4 regions of the Erwinia billingiae Eb661 genome follow, and region 2 is predicted to be linked to each of the others. Evidence: predicted binding sites of a transcription regulator. Region 2 holds the regulator's gene; each other region holds the start of a gene.
The links. Region 2 encodes PhoB, which activates phosphate uptake and scavenging genes when phosphate is short. Its sites were predicted from a motif close to CTGTCATAAAACTGNCNNAT; they were not measured.

Region 1: a site for PhoB is predicted at 2,032-2,051, ahead of EBC_RS02140 (MIP/aquaporin family protein). Genes of this name have one in related genera too.
Region 3: a site for PhoB is predicted at 1,691-1,710, ahead of rbsK (ribokinase). Genes of this name have one in related genera too.
Region 4: a site for PhoB is predicted at 2,437-2,456, ahead of ugpB (sn-glycerol-3-phosphate ABC transporter substrate-binding protein UgpB). Genes of this name have one in related genera too.

Annotation. Positions count from the first base shown of each region.
Region 1 is NC_014306.1:160,722-164,796, forward strand. It holds gene glpK (glycerol kinase GlpK) at 1-1,007, opposite strand, end outside; gene EBC_RS02140 (MIP/aquaporin family protein) at 1,040-1,888, opposite strand; gene zapB (cell division protein ZapB) at 2,337-2,576, shown strand; gene rraA (ribonuclease E activity regulator RraA) at 2,622-3,107, opposite strand; gene EBC_RS02155 (1,4-dihydroxy-2-naphthoate polyprenyltransferase) at 3,214-4,075, opposite strand, start outside.
Region 2 is NC_014306.1:1,135,885-1,139,959, reverse strand. It holds gene EBC_RS06530 (PstS family phosphate ABC transporter substrate-binding protein) at 1-521, opposite strand, end outside; gene phoR (phosphate regulon sensor histidine kinase PhoR) at 540-1,853, opposite strand; gene phoB (phosphate response regulator transcription factor PhoB) at 1,877-2,566, opposite strand; gene sbcD (exonuclease subunit SbcD) at 2,766-3,989, shown strand; gene EBC_RS06510 (SbcC/MukB-like Walker B domain-containing protein) at 3,986-4,075, shown strand, end outside.
Region 3 is NC_014306.1:735,234-739,308, forward strand. It holds gene EBC_RS04715 (2-hydroxyacid dehydrogenase) at 1-101, shown strand, start outside; gene deoR (DNA-binding transcriptional repressor DeoR) at 111-887, opposite strand; gene deoC (deoxyribose-phosphate aldolase) at 912-1,583, opposite strand; gene rbsK (ribokinase) at 1,772-2,686, shown strand; gene fucP (L-fucose:H+ symporter permease) at 2,700-4,025, shown strand; gene EBC_RS04740 (aldose 1-epimerase family protein) at 4,022-4,075, shown strand, end outside.
Region 4 is NC_014306.1:4,704,732-4,708,806, reverse strand. It holds gene EBC_RS22910 (high-affinity branched-chain amino acid ABC transporter permease LivM) at 1-804, shown strand, start outside; gene livG (high-affinity branched-chain amino acid ABC transporter ATP-binding protein LivG) at 801-1,568, shown strand; gene livF (high-affinity branched-chain amino acid ABC transporter ATP-binding protein LivF) at 1,570-2,280, shown strand; gene ugpB (sn-glycerol-3-phosphate ABC transporter substrate-binding protein UgpB) at 2,543-3,862, shown strand; gene ugpA (sn-glycerol-3-phosphate ABC transporter permease UgpA) at 3,984-4,075, shown strand, end outside.

The DNA of each region.
Region 1 (4,075 bases), 980 kb from region 2:
GTCGCAAAGTACTCGGAGTCGGTTGCATCGCCGATCAGTTTCATCTCATCGCGCAGCCACTGGATAGAGGCACCGCCGATAAATACCGCGCCTTCCAGTGCGTAGTTCACTTCACCGCGTGGGCCACAGGCGATGGTGGTCAACAGGCCGTTGGTTGAGGTCACCGCTTCGGTACCGGTGTTCATTAACATAAAGCAGCCGGTGCCGTAGGTATTTTTTGCCATACCCGGCTGAACACACATCTGGCCGTACAGCGCCGCCTGCTGGTCACCGGCGATACCGGCGATTGGAATACGCGTACCGCCTTTACCACCAATGTTGGTCTGGCCGTACACTTCAGAAGACGATTTCACTTCTGGCAGCATTTCACGCGGGATATCGAGGATATCCAACATGCGCTGATCCCACTCCAGCTTGTGGATGTTAAACATCATGGTACGCGAGGCGTTGGTGTAATCGGTGATGTGCACCCGTCCCTGCGTCATTTTCCACACTAGCCAGGAGTCAACCGTACCGAACAGCAGCTCGCCACGTTTCGCACGATCGCGTGAGCCTTCCACGTGGTCGAGGATCCACTTCACCTTGGTACCGGAGAAGTAAGGATTAATCACCAGGCCGGTGGTGTGCTGGATATACTCTTCCAGCCCTTCTTTTTTCAGTTTTGCACAGTAGTCAGCGGTGCGCGGATCCTGCCAGACGATAGCGTTGTAGATCGGCTTGCCGGTCTCTTTGTCCCAGATAATGGTGGTTTCACGCTGGTTGGTGATACCGATCGCGGCAATCTCGTCTGAACGAATATCGGCATGCGCCAGCACTTCTACCAGCGTGGAGCTCTGGGAAGCCCAGATATCCATCGGGTCATGCTCAACCCAGCCGGGCTTAGGATAAATTTGCTGAAATTCGCGCTGGGAGACGGCAACGATGTTGGAGTCATGATCCAGGATCACGGCACGAGAGCTGGTCGTCCCCTGATCGAGCGCGACAATGTATTTTTTTTCTATGGTCATAATTCATTCCTGATGGTGTAAAGGGTTAGCACTTACGCTTTACGCTGCTCAGCACGCGCTATCGTCTTCTCGTCTTTCTTTACTACAGCTGCGCCAGGCAGGTTACGGGCAATCAGATAGCGATAGCCAACTGCGCCCAGGCTGGCACCCACAATCGGTCCAAAGATCGGCACGAGGAAATACGGGATATCACGGCCACCGGTAAAGGCGACGTTACCCCAACCCGCAAGCCAGGCAAAGAGTTTCGGTCCGAAATCACGCGCCGGGTTCAGTGCGAAGCCGGTCAGTGGACCCATTGAGCCACCGATTACCGCAATCAGCAGGCCAATCAGCAGCGGAGCCATCGGACCGCGAGGCAGGCCGTTACCGTCATCGGTCAGCGCCATAATCAGGCCCATCATCACCGCGGTGATCACCGCTTCAACCAGGAAGGCCTGGCCAACGCCGATGTGCGGATTTGGATAGGTGGAGAAGATCCCAGCCAAATCGAGGCTCTCGATACTGCCGCGCACCATCTGATGCGATTGCTCGTAATCAAAGAACAGATTGTAGTAGAGACCGTAAACCAGTGCGGCGGAGCAGAAGGCACCGGCGATTTGTGCCAGAATGTACGGCACAACTTTACGGCGTTCGAAATTGGCGAACAGGCAGAGTGCAATGGTCACTGCAGGATTCAGATGCGCGCCGGAGATAGCGGCGCTGAGGTAGATGGCCATCGCAACGGCAATCCCCCAGATAATACTGATTTCCCACTGACCAAAACTTGCACCAGCCAGTTTCATGGCGGCGACACAGCCGGCACCAAAGAAGATAATGGTGGCGACACCAAGGAATTCGGCGATGCACTGCCCTTTGAGCGTGCTTGTTGCTGTCTGACTCATGATGACATTTCCTGAAGGCGAGGTTTAATGTTGTACTTCGTTTTTTTCTCACTCCCTGAGCCGCCCAAATCTTATGTAGGGCTGATGTAAATTTATCGTTAACGAGCATAAACGAGAAATAGCGAAATCAAAAGTTGTGTGCTGTGTCATAAAAATGAGCGTTTTCGCGTCTTTTTGCTTTCCTGAAACAACATTTCAATTTTCCATTTGGTGATTTTTATCCCAAATCGTTAACATTAGCCCCGCAAATACTGCGGGTAATGTTGCAGATTCCAGGTCTATGCTGAAAATTGTTACAGTCTGCACCCTGTGCGGGTTCGCTACTGGACTTGGGGCGCGGGTCTACTTACAATCGGGGAAGCGTTGTTATCCGTGGAATCCCGGCTTATCCCCTCATGATCTGCGGCTGGCAACATCAACGCCTGGCGATTTGGAGAGGTCTTTTACAATGTCATTTGAAGTGTTCGAGAAACTGGAAGCGAAAGTACAACAGGCGATTGATACCATCACCCTGTTACAGATGGAAATTGAAGAGCTGAAAGAGCAGAACAACAACCTGAATCAGCAGGTTCAGCAGGCTGCAGGGAATAGCGAATCAGTGGTGCGTGAGAACCAGCACCTGAAAGAAGAGCAGCTTGTCTGGCAGGAGCGTTTGCGCGCCCTGTTGGGAAAAATGGAAGAAGTCTGATTTAACGGTCAGCAGAGAAACGGGTGCCAGTGGCACCCGTTTTTTTTATTCGATATCGAGCGGATCTTCGGAAAGGATAATGCCAGTGTTGTCGGCGTAGAGATGATCGCCGGAGAAGAAAGTGACGCCACCGAAGTTGACGCGAATATCGCTCTCGCCAATGCCTTCACCCGCAGCACCGACCGGAATGGCAGCAATCGCCTGAATGCCAATATCCAGCTCTTCCAGATCGTCAACCTGACGTACGGAACCGTACACCACAATGCCTTCCCATTCGTTCTGCAGTGCCAGCCTGGCCAGCGCCGCATCAATCAGCGCACGACGCACTGAACCGCCGCCATCAACCAGCAGCACACGACCTCGCCCGTTTTCCTCCAGCAGATCGTACAACAGCCCGTTGTCCTCGAAACATTTTACCGTGATGATTTGCCCGCCAAACGACGTACGGCCACCGAAGTTTGAAAAGAGCGGTTCAACGACGTTCACATCTTCGTGATAGATGTCGCAGAGTTCAGAAGTATCATATTTCATAAGGGTTTCGTCTGTTTGCCACAGGAACTCTAAGTATATCGCTTTCTCGCCGCTGTTGGCAAAATCATCAATTGTTAAAAGTTGCGATGAGTCAAACACATCGCAGTTAATTGAGGACCAGCCCGAGCGAGAAAAGCAGGTTGAGTAACAGGGCGGATTTCACGGTTTTCGCCAGCATAGGACGCATGGCAACGGCGGAAGGCTGCTGCGTAATGTAGCGGGCCTGTCTGAACAGCAACGGTGCGGAGAGCAGGAATAACCAGCCGGCGAGATTCAGCGAAGTGAGCAGGGCAAAAACCGCGCAGCACAGCACGGCCGCGGTGAGGATTAGCTGATGATAGCGCCTGGCGCCACTCGCCCCTAAGCGCACCGCCAGGGTAAACTTGCCATGCTGCTGGTCGCTTTCAATATCGCGCATGTTATTGACGTTAAGCACCGCGACCGCCATCAGCCCACAGGCTGTGGCAGGTAACAGCAGTAGCAGGGAGAGTTGATGGGCCTGAAGATAGTAGCTGCCCATTACCCCAAGCCAGCCGAAGAAAATTAATACCGACGCATCGCCCAATCCTAAATAGCCATAGGGTTTCTTGCCGACGGTGTAAGCGATGGCGGCGACGATCGCCACCGCGCCCAGCGCAATAAAGCCCAAAAAATCGTTTACCGACTGGCAGGCGCGGATCACCAGCGCGACGCCGGATATCATCGTCAAGGCCACGGTGAGGATCAGGGCACTGCGCATCTGCTTCTGACTAATCGCCCCTTTTTGCATGCCCCGCAGTGGCCCGATGCGGGCCGGCGTGTCGCTGCCTTTCAGGGCATCACCATAGTCATTTGCCAGGTTGGACAGAATTTGCAGCAGGGCGGTGGTGAGCAGTGCCAGCGCGGCGGTGCCCGCATTAAAATGTCCCTGCCACCAGGCCAGCGCGGAACCGGTCATCACCGAGGCACAGGCCAGCGGCAGCGTGCGC
Region 2 (4,075 bases):
CCCCAGGTGCCGGAAGCGGAATTGCGGCCAAAACGCTGCAAAGGACGGGACACCCAGCTTGGTTGAGTTAACTGCACATCGCCCCAGCGATGCACCGCGGAGAGCGCGCCACAGCGCCGGGTAACGGAAAAGATCGCATCGAGCTGCTGCGTATTCAGACCCTTGATCGGGTTGTCCTGATTGACCACCACCACCAGCGCATCCATCGCCACCGGCACGGCCAGCGGTGGATAGCCATAGCGGTCCTCGAACAGCTGGCGCTCAACCGCCTGCATCGGGCGACTCATTGCGCCAATCTGCGCCGCGCCGGCCGCCAGCGAGGTGGGTGCGGTAGAGGAACCAGCGGCCTGCACCTGCACATTTACGCCCGGAAACTGCCGGTTGAAGCTATCGCCCCACAGCGTCATTAAGCTGCCGAGGGTATCCGAGCCAACGCTGGTCAGGTTACCGGCCAGCATCCCCTCTTGTGCCTGGGTGGTCAGGCTGAAACAGGCCAGCAGCATCAGAAACAGCTTTTTCATCACAGGGTTCCGCTACGATCATCGAACCGCATTCTGTGCCAACTCGCTGCTGACAATCAACCTTGGTGGTAAGGAGAAGCTGAAACAGGTCTCTTTGCCAGGCTGGCTGGTGATGTCCAGCCGGGTGTTGTGGTGGCTGAGCGCATGCTTGACGATCGCCAGGCCAAGCCCGCTGCCGCCGGTTTGCCGCGAACGGGCCTTATCGACGCGGTAAAAGCGCTCGGTCAGCCGGGGAATATGCTCTTGTGCAATGCCCGGACCGTTATCCTTCACCTTAAATTGCGCGCCCTGTGGAGTTCTCAGCCAGCTGATATCGATGCGCGTGCCGGCCGGCGTGTGGTTAACCGAGTTGTACACCAGGTTTGAGATGGCGCTGCGCAGCTGTTCATCATTGCCATACACCCGCAAATCCGCGTCCATCGTGAAGTGAATCTCGTGCCGGCCCTGGCTCAGGGTTTCCGCTTCACGCTGCAGCAGACGCAGCATCATCGGCACGTCGACTTTTTCCTGCAGATCCAGCGCCGGTGCGGCTTCAATCCGCGACAGGGTCAGCAACTGTTTCACCAGGCCGTCCATGCGGCGGGTCTGCTCCTGCATGGTGTGCAGGGCCTTGTCACGCAGCGGGCCTTCCATCACCGAATCGTTCATCATCTCCAGATAGCCCTGCAGCACCGTTAACGGCGTGCGTAGCTCATGGCTGACGTTAGCAAAGAAGTTGCGCCGGGCGCCCTCAAGCTGATGCATCTGCGTGACGTCACGGGCTACCAGCAGCCATTGCCCTTCCGAATAGGGCATTACGCGGAATTCCAGCTGACGATTGCTGTTCAGCACCAGCGTCAACGGTCGGGTAAAATCGCGCTTCCGCACATAGCGGGTAAACTCGGGATAGCGCAGCAGGTTAAGGATGTTCTGACCATTGTCTTCCGGCCAGCGCAGTCCCAGCATCTGTTGCGCCAGGCCGTTACACCAGAAAATGGTGCCCTCTTCGGTGGTCAATACCACCGCATCAGGTAAGGATTCGGCGCCACTGCGAAAGCGTTTGATCAGATGGCCCAGCTCACGCCGACGCCGGCGATTTCTCGCCTGCATCTGGTAAAGGCCATAAAAGAGAGGTTCCCAACTGCCGCGCCCCGCCGGTGGCGTCATGCTGCGGTCAATCCACAGCCAGTGGGATAAACGAAGTAAATTAGCGAAATGCCAGCCCAAAACGGCTAACACCGATACCAGTAGCAGCCAGGGCAGGTAGCCCACCAGCAGCCCCAAAATCAGGGCCGGAAGGCAGGCGAGCACCACTTCCAGCAACAATCTCTTCCAGGAGAGGCGTTCCAACACGGTGAAGACTCCAGTGCGAACGATCAGTAACGTGCAGAGAAACGGTAACCTGTTCCGCGAACCGTCTGCACCATGCGATCGTGCCCGGTCAGTTCCAGCGCTTTACGCAAGCGGCGAATATGAACGTCAACGGTACGATCTTCGACGTACACGTTAGTGCCCCAGACATGATTAAGCAACTGCTCACGGCTGTAAACCCGCTCAGGATGGGTCATAAAGAAATGCAGCAGCTTGTATTCCGTCGGCCCCATTTCCAGCGGCTGGGTGTCTGACATCACGCGATGAGACGAAGGATCCAGGCTCAGTCCCTGCATCTCAATCACTTCTTCCACCGCCATTGGCGAGATCCTGCGCATTACCGCTTTAATCCGCGCCACCAACTCTTTCGGCGAAAACGGCTTGGTAATATAGTCGTCAGCCCCCACTTCCAGACCGCGAACGCGATCTTCTTCTTCACCGCGCGCCGTCAGCATCATCACCGGAATGTCGCGGGTCATCGCTTCACGCTTTAAATGCTTGATAAACTGAATGCCTGAACCACCCGGGAGCATCCAGTCCAACAGGATCAAATCAGGCCAGGGTTCGATAAGCAAATTGACCGCACTGTCATAATCTTCCGCTTCTATCGGTTGATAGTCATTTTGCTCCAGCACGAAACACAACATCTCACGGATTGGGGCTTCATCTTCGACTACCAGAATACGCTTAGCCATTATTGCTCCTGCTACTGTGACGGAATGTCACTGGATTTGCGGCGTCATTATGCGTCAGTTTTATGACAGTTTTATGAAAAAAGCACGGCCCGGGCCGCCGTTTTATAACACTTTTGTGAAGGTTACAGTCATTCAGACTGGGGTTTTACGCGTTGCTGTTTATAATCGTCGACTCTGCCTTGCGCCTTAAAGGGATCTCATGCGAATTATCCACACGTCAGACTGGCATCTGGGCCAATTTTTTTACACCAAAAGCCGCGCCCCGGAACATCAGGCTTTTACAGACTGGCTGCTGGCTCAGGCGGTGGAACATCAGGTGGATGCCATTATCATCGCGGGGGATATTTTCGACACCGGTTCGCCGCCCAGCTATGCGCGCGAGCTGTATAACCGTTTCGTGGTCAACCTCCAGCAAACCGGCTGTCAGCTGGTGGTGCTGGGTGGCAATCATGATTCCGTCGCCACGCTGAATGAATCGCGTGAGCTGCTGGCCTGTCTCAACACCCGGGTGATCGCCGCGGCCAGTGACGATATCGCCCAGCAGGTGGTGATCCTGAATAAGCGCAATGGCGAACCTGGCGCGGTCCTGTGCGCCATTCCCTTCCTTCGCCCGCGTGACATCACCGTCAGCCAGGCCGGTCAGTCTGGCCATGAGAAGCATCAGACCCTGCTGGAGGCCATCACCCAGCATTACGATCGCTGCTGGCAGGCGGCGCAGGCCGAGCGGCAAAGGCTGGATTTACCGTTGCCGATTATTGCTACCGGCCATCTGACCACCGTCGGCGTGACCAAAAGTGATGCGGTACGCGATATCTATATCGGCACGCTGGATGCTTTTCCGGCCCAGGCATTTCCCCCGGCGGATTACATCGCGCTCGGCCATATCCACCGCGCGCAGCGCATCGCCAACACGGAGCATATTCGCTACAGCGGCTCCCCTATTCCGCTCAGTTTTGACGAGTTGGGCAAAGACAAAAGCGTGTTTCTGGTCGACTTTGCCGACGGCAAGCTGAGCCAGGTTGAAACGCTCTCTGTCCCGCTGTTTCAGCCGATGCAGATGATCAAAGGCTCGCTGGAAGAGATTGAGCAGCAGCTGGCCGCGATTGCGCCGCGTGAAGATGGCAAGCCGGTGTGGCTGGATATCGAGATTTCCACCCAGGCGTGGCTGAACGACCTTCAGCGGCGTATTCAGGAACTGACCCAGGAAATGCCGGTAGAGGTGGTGCTGTTGCGCCGCAGCCGCGAGCAACGGGAACAGGTTATCGACCGGCAAAACAATGAAACCCTCAGCGAACTCAGCGCGCAGGAGGTGTTTAGCCGCCGTCTGGCGCTGGAAGAAAATGAACAGCCTGAACGGCTGGCGCGGGCGACGGCGCTGTTCACCCTGACGCTGGCAGAAATTGATGATGAGGTGCAACCGTGAAAATCCTGACGCTGCGGTTCAAAAACCTCAACTCGCTGAAAGGCGAATGGAAGATAGATTTTACCGCCGAGCCCTTTGCCAGCAAC
Region 3 (4,075 bases), 400 kb from region 2:
GCGGCGTCACTGATAATTCGCTGAACGGCAACGTGGCGGGGGTATGTGAAAACCTGCGCCGCTTACGCGATGGCGAAGAGATCCTGAATCGCTGGGCGTAAGAGGCTGACCTAACGCGCTTTCTGCCCGACCATCACGTCAATGCCCAGCTGTTTCAGCTTCTGCGCCAGCTCTTTCGGCGGGGCATCGTCGCTGACCAGCGTCTCGAAGGCGCTGAGTTCGCCGATGCGGGCGGGCAACACTTTGCCAAACTTGCTGCTGTCAGCCACCAGAATCTTGTGGCTGGCACGCTGCATCGCCTGATGCTTCATCGGCAATTCGTTGAGGTTGTAGCAGGTCGCACCCTGACCGGCATCAATGCCTGCCGCAGAGATAAAGGCTTTGCCGGGACACAGGCTGTCCATTACCGAGCCGTGACCCAGCGGAGTGAAGATGGCGTTGTCGGCATGAAACTCACCGCCGTTGAGGATCACCTGACAGGCCGGTTTCTCTTTCAGCGCCAGGAAGGTGTTCATCGCGCAGCAGATGGCGGTAAACGCCAGCTCATTATCGATGGCATCGACAATCCACGGCATGGTGGTGCCGCAGTCAAAGAACACCGTATCACCCGGCTCAATCAGTGACGCCGCCAGCTGGCCCAGACGCCGCTTTTTCTCGACGTTATGCGCCTGCTGATCGGAGACAAAGTAGTGACCCTGATTGCTTTTCGGATCGCTGACAATGTAGCCCCCCAATAACACCACCACCGACGGCTGTTCGTTGAGATCGCGACGGATGGTCATCTCGGACACACCCAGCAGCCGCGCCGCCTCTCGCAGGTGGATTTTATCGGTTCGCTTAAGCGCAGATGCCAGCTTGTTTACGCGCTCGTCGCGGCGGGTTTCCATGGTCAGTCACTCCTGATAATACGGTTAATAACCCTCGCCGGCAGCGCTGCCGTTAACGATGGCGACGCCGGAGCTGGTGCCGATACGGCTGGCGCCCGCCTGGATCATGATGTCTGCCGTCTGTCGGTCGCGCACCGCGCCGGATGCTTTGACCGCCACCTCAGGGCCAACGGTATCATGCATCAGACGGACGTGCTCTTCGCGCGCGCCGCCGGTACTGAAACCGGTGGACGTTTTCACAAACGCGACCTTCAGTTCACGACAAATTTCACAGATTTGAATGATTTGCGCATCGCTAAGCAGGCAGGTCTCTAATATTACCTTCAATGGGATCGGGCCGCAAACCTCGCGCACCGCCTGAATATCGGCGCTGACGGCCTTCACCTCACCGCTTTGCAGCCAGCCAACGTTAATCACCATATCAATCTCCTGCGCACCGGCCGCAATGGCGGCTTTCGCTTCGAAGGCTTTGGCGCTGGTCAGGCCGGCACCCAGCGGAAAACCGATGACGGAACAGACCTTTACCTCACTTCCCGCCAGCTTCTCCGCCACTAACGGCACATAACCCGAATTGACGCACACCGCGTAAAAGTGGTGGGCGATGGCTTCGTCACACAGGGTGGCGATCTGTTGCACGGTGGCATTCGCCGCCAGCAGGGTGTGGTCGATGTAGCGGGCATAGTCCAGGTTTTGCACGGGAAGCTCCTCAGCAGATTAGGGGGTTTTGTTAAAATAATAACATTTTCATTCTGGCGTCAATCGCCAATTAACATCTCGCGGGCGGGATTTTCAGGCTGAGACGGGTGTCACAAAAATAACATGAGATGATTGTTATTGTTATTTCTACAACATTTAATGATGAAAATTTACACGGGGAAAACGTCATGGACATTGCCGTCATCGGCTCCAATATGGTCGATCTGATCACCTACACCAACAGCATGCCGAAAGCCGGTGAAACCTTAGAAGCGCCAGACTTCGCACTGGGCTGCGGCGGCAAAGGGGCCAACCAGGCCGTTGCGGCGGCGAAGCTGGGTGCCAGCGTGATGATGGTCAGCAAAGTGGGCGAAGACCTGTTTGCGGACAACACGGTGAAAAACTTGCAGCGGTTCGGCGTCGACGCGCAGCACGTCACCGTCGCGGCGGGCACCTCCAGCGGCGTGGCACCGATTTTTGTCGATGACCAGTCGCAAAACCGCATCCTGATTATCAAAGGGGCCAACGCGCACCTGTCTCCGGCGGATATTGATGCCGCGGCGGAGGATCTTAAGCGCTGCCGTCTGATGGTGTTGCAGCTGGAGATCCCGCTGCCGACGGTCTATTACGCCATCGACTTTGCGCGGCAGAACGGCATTCAGGTGATCCTCAATCCCGCGCCGGCGGTGGCCGGTTTGGACATCGATTACGCCTGCCAGTGCGACTTCTTTATGCCGAACGAAACCGAACTGGAGATCCTGACGGGCCTGCCGGTCAGCACCGAAGACGAAGTGCTGCGCGCCGGGCAGATGCTGCTGGGACGCGGCCTGAAAAACCTGATTATCACTCTCGGCAGCCGCGGATCGGTGTGGATGCAGGGAGATGCCGTCCACCGCATTAAGCCCACGCCGGTGAAGGCGATTGATACCAGTGGCGCAGGGGATGCCTTTATCGGCTGCTTTGCCCACTTTCTGATCCAGCATGGCGATATCGCGAAGGCAATGCAGTCTGCCTCCGACTATGCCGCCTGTAGCGTCACCGGACGGGGAACCCAGCTTTCGTACCCTGATGCCGATACCTTCCACCGTTTTCTCAACGATTAACTGAGGATTCGCTATGCAACCGACCATCGTCCAGCAGCCTGATGGCTATTTAAATAAGACGCCACTGTTTCAGTTTATTTTGCTCTCGTGCCTGTTCCCGTTATGGGGCTGCGCCGCCAGCCTGAATGATATTTTGATCACCCAGTTCAAAAGCGTTTTCGCCCTCAGCGATTTCGCCAGCGCGCTGGTGCAGAGCGCCTTTTACGGCGGCTATTTTTTAATTGCCATTCCGGCCTCGCTGGTGATCCGCAGCAGTAGCTACAAGATTGCGATCCTGCTGGGGCTGGCGCTGTATATCGCCGGTTGCGTGATGTTCTATCCGGCTTCGCATATGGCGACCTACACCATGTTCCTGGCGGCGATCTTCGCGATTGCTATCGGGTTGAGCTTCCTGGAAACGGCGGCGAATACCTACAGCTCGATGATCGGTCACCGCGATCACGCCACGTTGCGGCTGAACGTCAGCCAGACGTTCTACCCGATTGGCGCGCTGATGGGCATCGTGTTGGGCAAATACCTGGTGTTCCAGGATGGCGACAGCCTGCACAGCCAGATGGCCGGCATGAACCCGGAACAGCTGCACCAGTTCCGTCTGACCATGCTGGAGCACACGCTGGAACCTTACAAATACCTGGTGATGGTCCTGGTGGTGGTGATGGTGTTGTTCCTGTTGACCCGTTATCCGCACTGCAAACCGCAGAGCAATGAGAAAAAGCTGCCGAGCCTTGGCGAAACCTTCAGCTATCTGGCCAAAAACCGTCACTTCAAGCGCGGCATCATTGCGCAGTTCCTTTACGTGGGGATGCAGGTGGCGGTCTGGTCGTTCACCATTCGTCTGGCGCTGAACCTCGGTGCGGCCAACGAGCGTCATGCCTCTAACTTTATGATTTACAGCTTTATCTGCTTCTTTCTCGGCAAGTTTGTCGCCAACTTCCTGATGACGCGCTTCCGCGCCGAGAAGGTGCTGATTGCTTATTCCATCGTCGGTGTGGCCACGCTGGCCTACGTGATGCTGGTGCCAAACTTCACCGCCGTCTATGCCGCCGTGTTCGTCAGCGTGTTGTTTGGGCCATGCTGGGCGACGATTTATGCCGGCACCCTGTCTACCGTCGAGAGCAAATACACCGAAGTGGCCGGCGCGTTTATCGTGATGGCGATTGTCGGTGCCGCCTTTATCCCGGCCTTGCAGGGTCTGGTGTCTGACCGTCTCGGCTCGATGCAGATGGCGTTTGGCGTCTCACTTTTGTGCTTCGCCTGGGTGGGCTTCTACTTCTGGGGCGAACTGCGCCATAAAAAACAGCCGGCAGTCAGCGGTCGTCTGGCTGAGGAGGCACGATGAGAACCACGTTGCCACTGCATCCCTCGCTGTTCGGTGAAACGCCGCGTACG
Region 4 (4,075 bases), 1.5 Mb from region 2:
CACTACTACGGCCTGAGCTTCTGGGAGTGTCTGCCGCTGGCCGGTCTGGTGGCGGCGATGTTTGGCCTGCTGCTCGGCTTCCCGGTATTGCGGCTGCGCGGTGACTATCTGGCGATTGTGACGCTCGGCTTCGGCGAAATCGTGCGTATTCTGCTGCTGAACAACACCGAAATTACCGGTGGCCCGAACGGCATCAGCCAGATCCCAAAACCGTCGCTGTTTGGTCTGGAGTTTAACCGCAGCGTGCGCGACGGCGGATGGGACACCTTCCATAACTTCTTCGGCCTGAAGTACGATCCCAGCGACCGCATTATCTTCCTGTATATGGTGGCGTTGCTGCTGGTGATCATCACGCTGTTTGTGATTAACCGCCTGCTGCGGATGCCGCTGGGACGGGCCTGGGAAGCGCTGCGTGAAGACGAAATTGCCTGCCGCTCGCTGGGCCTGAGCCCAACGCGCATCAAGCTGACCGCCTTCACCATCAGTGCGGCCTTTGCCGGCTTTGCCGGTAGCCTGTTTGCCGCACGCCAGGGCTTTGTCAGCCCGGAATCGTTCACCTTTGCCGAGTCGGCGTTCGTGCTGGCAATTGTGGTACTGGGCGGCATGGGATCGCAGTTTGCGGTGATCCTCGCTGCGGTGCTGCTGGTGGTTTCCCGCGAGCTGATGCGTGATTTGAATGAGTACAGCATGCTGGTGCTCGGCGGTCTGATGGTGCTGATGATGATCTGGCGGCCACAGGGTCTGCTGCCGATGAAGCGTCCGCATCTGAAGTTGAAGACGGTAGAAAAAGGAGAGCAGCCATGACACAGCCTTTGTTGGCCGTAAAAGGCCTGATGATGCGCTTTGGCGGCCTGCTTGCCGTTAATAACGTTGAGCTGGAGCTGCGCCCGCAGGAGATCGTGTCATTAATCGGCCCGAACGGCGCCGGGAAAACCACCGTCTTTAACTGTCTGACCGGTTTCTACCGGCCGACGGGCGGCAGCATCATGCTGCGCGACAAGGATATCGCGGGCCAGCCGGGGCAAAAAATTGCCCGGATGGGCATTGTCCGTACTTTCCAGCACGTGCGCTTGTTCCGCGAAATGACGGTGATTGAGAACCTGCTGGTGGCGCAGCATCAGCATCTGAAAAGCGGCGTGTTTGCCGGTTTGCTGAAAACGCCGGCCTTCCGTAAAGCCGAAAGCGACGCGCTGGATCGTGCCGCCACCTGGCTGGATCGCGTGGGGCTGCTGGAAATGGCTAACCGTCAGGCGGGCAACCTGGCCTACGGTCAGCAGCGTCGTCTGGAAATCGCCCGTTGTATGGTCACCCGGCCGGAAATCCTGATGCTGGATGAGCCAGCCGCCGGGCTGAACCCGAAAGAAACCCACGAGCTTGATGAGCTGATTGCCGAACTGCGCAGCCAGCACAACGTCTCGGTACTGTTGATTGAACATGATATGAAACTGGTTATGGGCATTTCTGACCGCATTTATGTAGTGAATCAGGGCACGCCGCTGGCAAACGGCACGCCGGAGCAGATCCGCAACAATCCGGACGTGATCCGCGCCTATCTGGGAGAAGCCTGATATGAATCCGATGCTCTCTCTCGAGAACGTCAGCGCCCATTACGGCAAAATTCAGGCGTTGCATAACGTCAGTCTGCATATCAATCAGGGCGAGATTGTCACCCTGATTGGGGCCAACGGCGCGGGTAAAACCACTATCCTTGGCACCTTGTGTGGTGAGCCGCGCGCGACGCAGGGATCGATTACCTTCGACGGTAAAGCGATCACAGAATGGCAAACCGCGCGCATCATGCGTGAAGCCATTGCCATTGTGCCGGAAGGGCGCCGCGTGTTTTCACGGATGACGGTGGAAGAGAACCTGGCGATGGGCGGCTTTTTCGCCGAGCGTCAGCAGTATCAGACCCGCATCAAGCGCGTATATGAGCTGTTCCCACGCCTGTACGAGCGCCGCGTTCAGCGTGCCGGCACCATGTCCGGCGGTGAGCAACAGATGCTGGCGATTGGCCGGGCGTTGATGAGCCAGCCGCGCCTGCTGCTGCTGGATGAGCCCTCGTTAGGCCTGGCGCCGATCATTATCCAGCAGATATTCGACACCATCGAGCAGCTGCGTCAGGAAGGGATGACCATCTTCCTGGTGGAGCAGAACGCTAACCAGGCGCTGAAGCTGGCCGATCGCGGTTATGTGTTAGAAAACGGCCATGTGGTGCTGGAGGATACCGGCGACGCCTTGCTGGCGAACGAAGCGGTGCGCAGTGCCTATCTCGGCGGCTAATGTGTTGTAAACCCGGCGGTTTCAAGGCCGCCAGGCCCGCCGCCTGCGGGCGAAGTCGGGGTGACAGGGCGGGATTTTCCCCGCCCTTTTTTGTGCCCGTCAGCGCAAAAAAGGCGGTAATTCACTCGCCTCGTGCGTCACCTGCCTGTCACCTTTCCGTCATAAACCCGTTATCTTTCCGTCATTTTCCCGTGTCATGTTACTTCCCGAACAATAAGAATGCGCGATATCGCGCGATTGACTCCGGGCACAGGATACCGATATGACATCGTTCTCATTTCGTAAAACCGCACTTTGCATGGTACTGGGACTGACCTTCAGCGGTCACGCACTGGCTGCCACCGAGATCCCTTTCTGGCATTCGATGGAAGGCGAACTGGGTGTGGAAGTAAATTCTCTGGCACAACGCTTTAATGAGTCTCACCCAGATTACAAAATCGTGCCGACCTACAAAGGCAACTACGAACAGAGCTTGGCGGCCGGGATTGCCGCCGTGCGTTCAGGTAAAGCGCCGGCTATTTTGCAGGTTTACGAAGTGGGTACCGCCACCATGATGGCTTCTAAAGCGATCGTGCCGGTCTACGATGTGTTCAAAAATGCCGGCGTGGCCTTCGATGAGAAGCAGTTCGTGCCGACCGTGGCGGGCTACTACAGCGACGCCAGTGGTCACCTGATTTCTCAGCCGTTTAACAGCTCGACGCCGGTGCTGTATTACAACAAAGACGCCTTCAAAAAAGCCGGTCTGAACCCGGATCAGCCGCCGAAAACCTGGCAGGATCTGGAAAAGGACGCCGCTGCGCTGCGTAAAGCGGGCATGACCTGTGGCTACGCCAGTGGCTGGCAGGGATGGATACAGATTGAGAACTTCAGCGCCTGGCATGCACTGCCGGTCGCCACCCAAAACAACGGTTTTGACGGCACCGATACCGTGCTGGAATTCAACAAGCCGACGCAGGTTCGTCATATCCAGATGCTCGAAGATATGAACAAGAAAGGCGATTTCACCTACTTCGGCCGTAAAGATGAATCCACCGCCAAGTTCTACAACGGCGATTGTGGCATCACCACCGCGTCTTCAGGCTCGCTGGCGGATATCCGTCATTACGCCAAATTTAACTACGGCGTCGGCATGATGCCGTACGACGCCACCGTCCCTGACGCCCCGCAGAACGCCATCATCGGCGGCGCGAGCCTGTGGGTGATGAAAGGCAAAGACGCCAGCACCTACAAAGGCGTGGCCGAGTTTATGGCCTTCCTGGCACAGCCGGATATCGCCGCTGAATGGCACCAGAAAACCGGCTACCTGCCGATCACCACCGCTGCCTATGAGCTGACCCGCAAACAAGGGTTTTACGATAAAAATCCCGGCGCGGACATCGCCACGCGTCAGATGCTGAACAAGCCACCGTTAGCGTTCACCAAAGGGATGCGTCTGGGCAACATGCCGCAGATCCGTACCGTTGTCGACGAAGAGCTGGAAGGCGTCTGGACCGGTAAGAAAACGCCGCAGGCGGCGCTGGATAACGCGGTGACCCGTGGCAATCTGCTGCTGCGCCGCTTTGAGCAGACGGCTAAGCAATAACGCTTCGCCCACAGGGGCTGCATTCAGTCCAATTCCCGGCTGGATGCGCCCCTGAAACCGTTTTCAGGGCCGCGTTGAGGGTAGTGAACGCGGCCCCTTACTCCTCATATTGGACGACGCTATGTCTTCTTCCCGTCCCGTTTTTCGCTCGCGCTGGCTGCCCTATCTACTGGTGCTGCCTCAGCTGCTGATCACCGTGATCTTCTTCCTCTG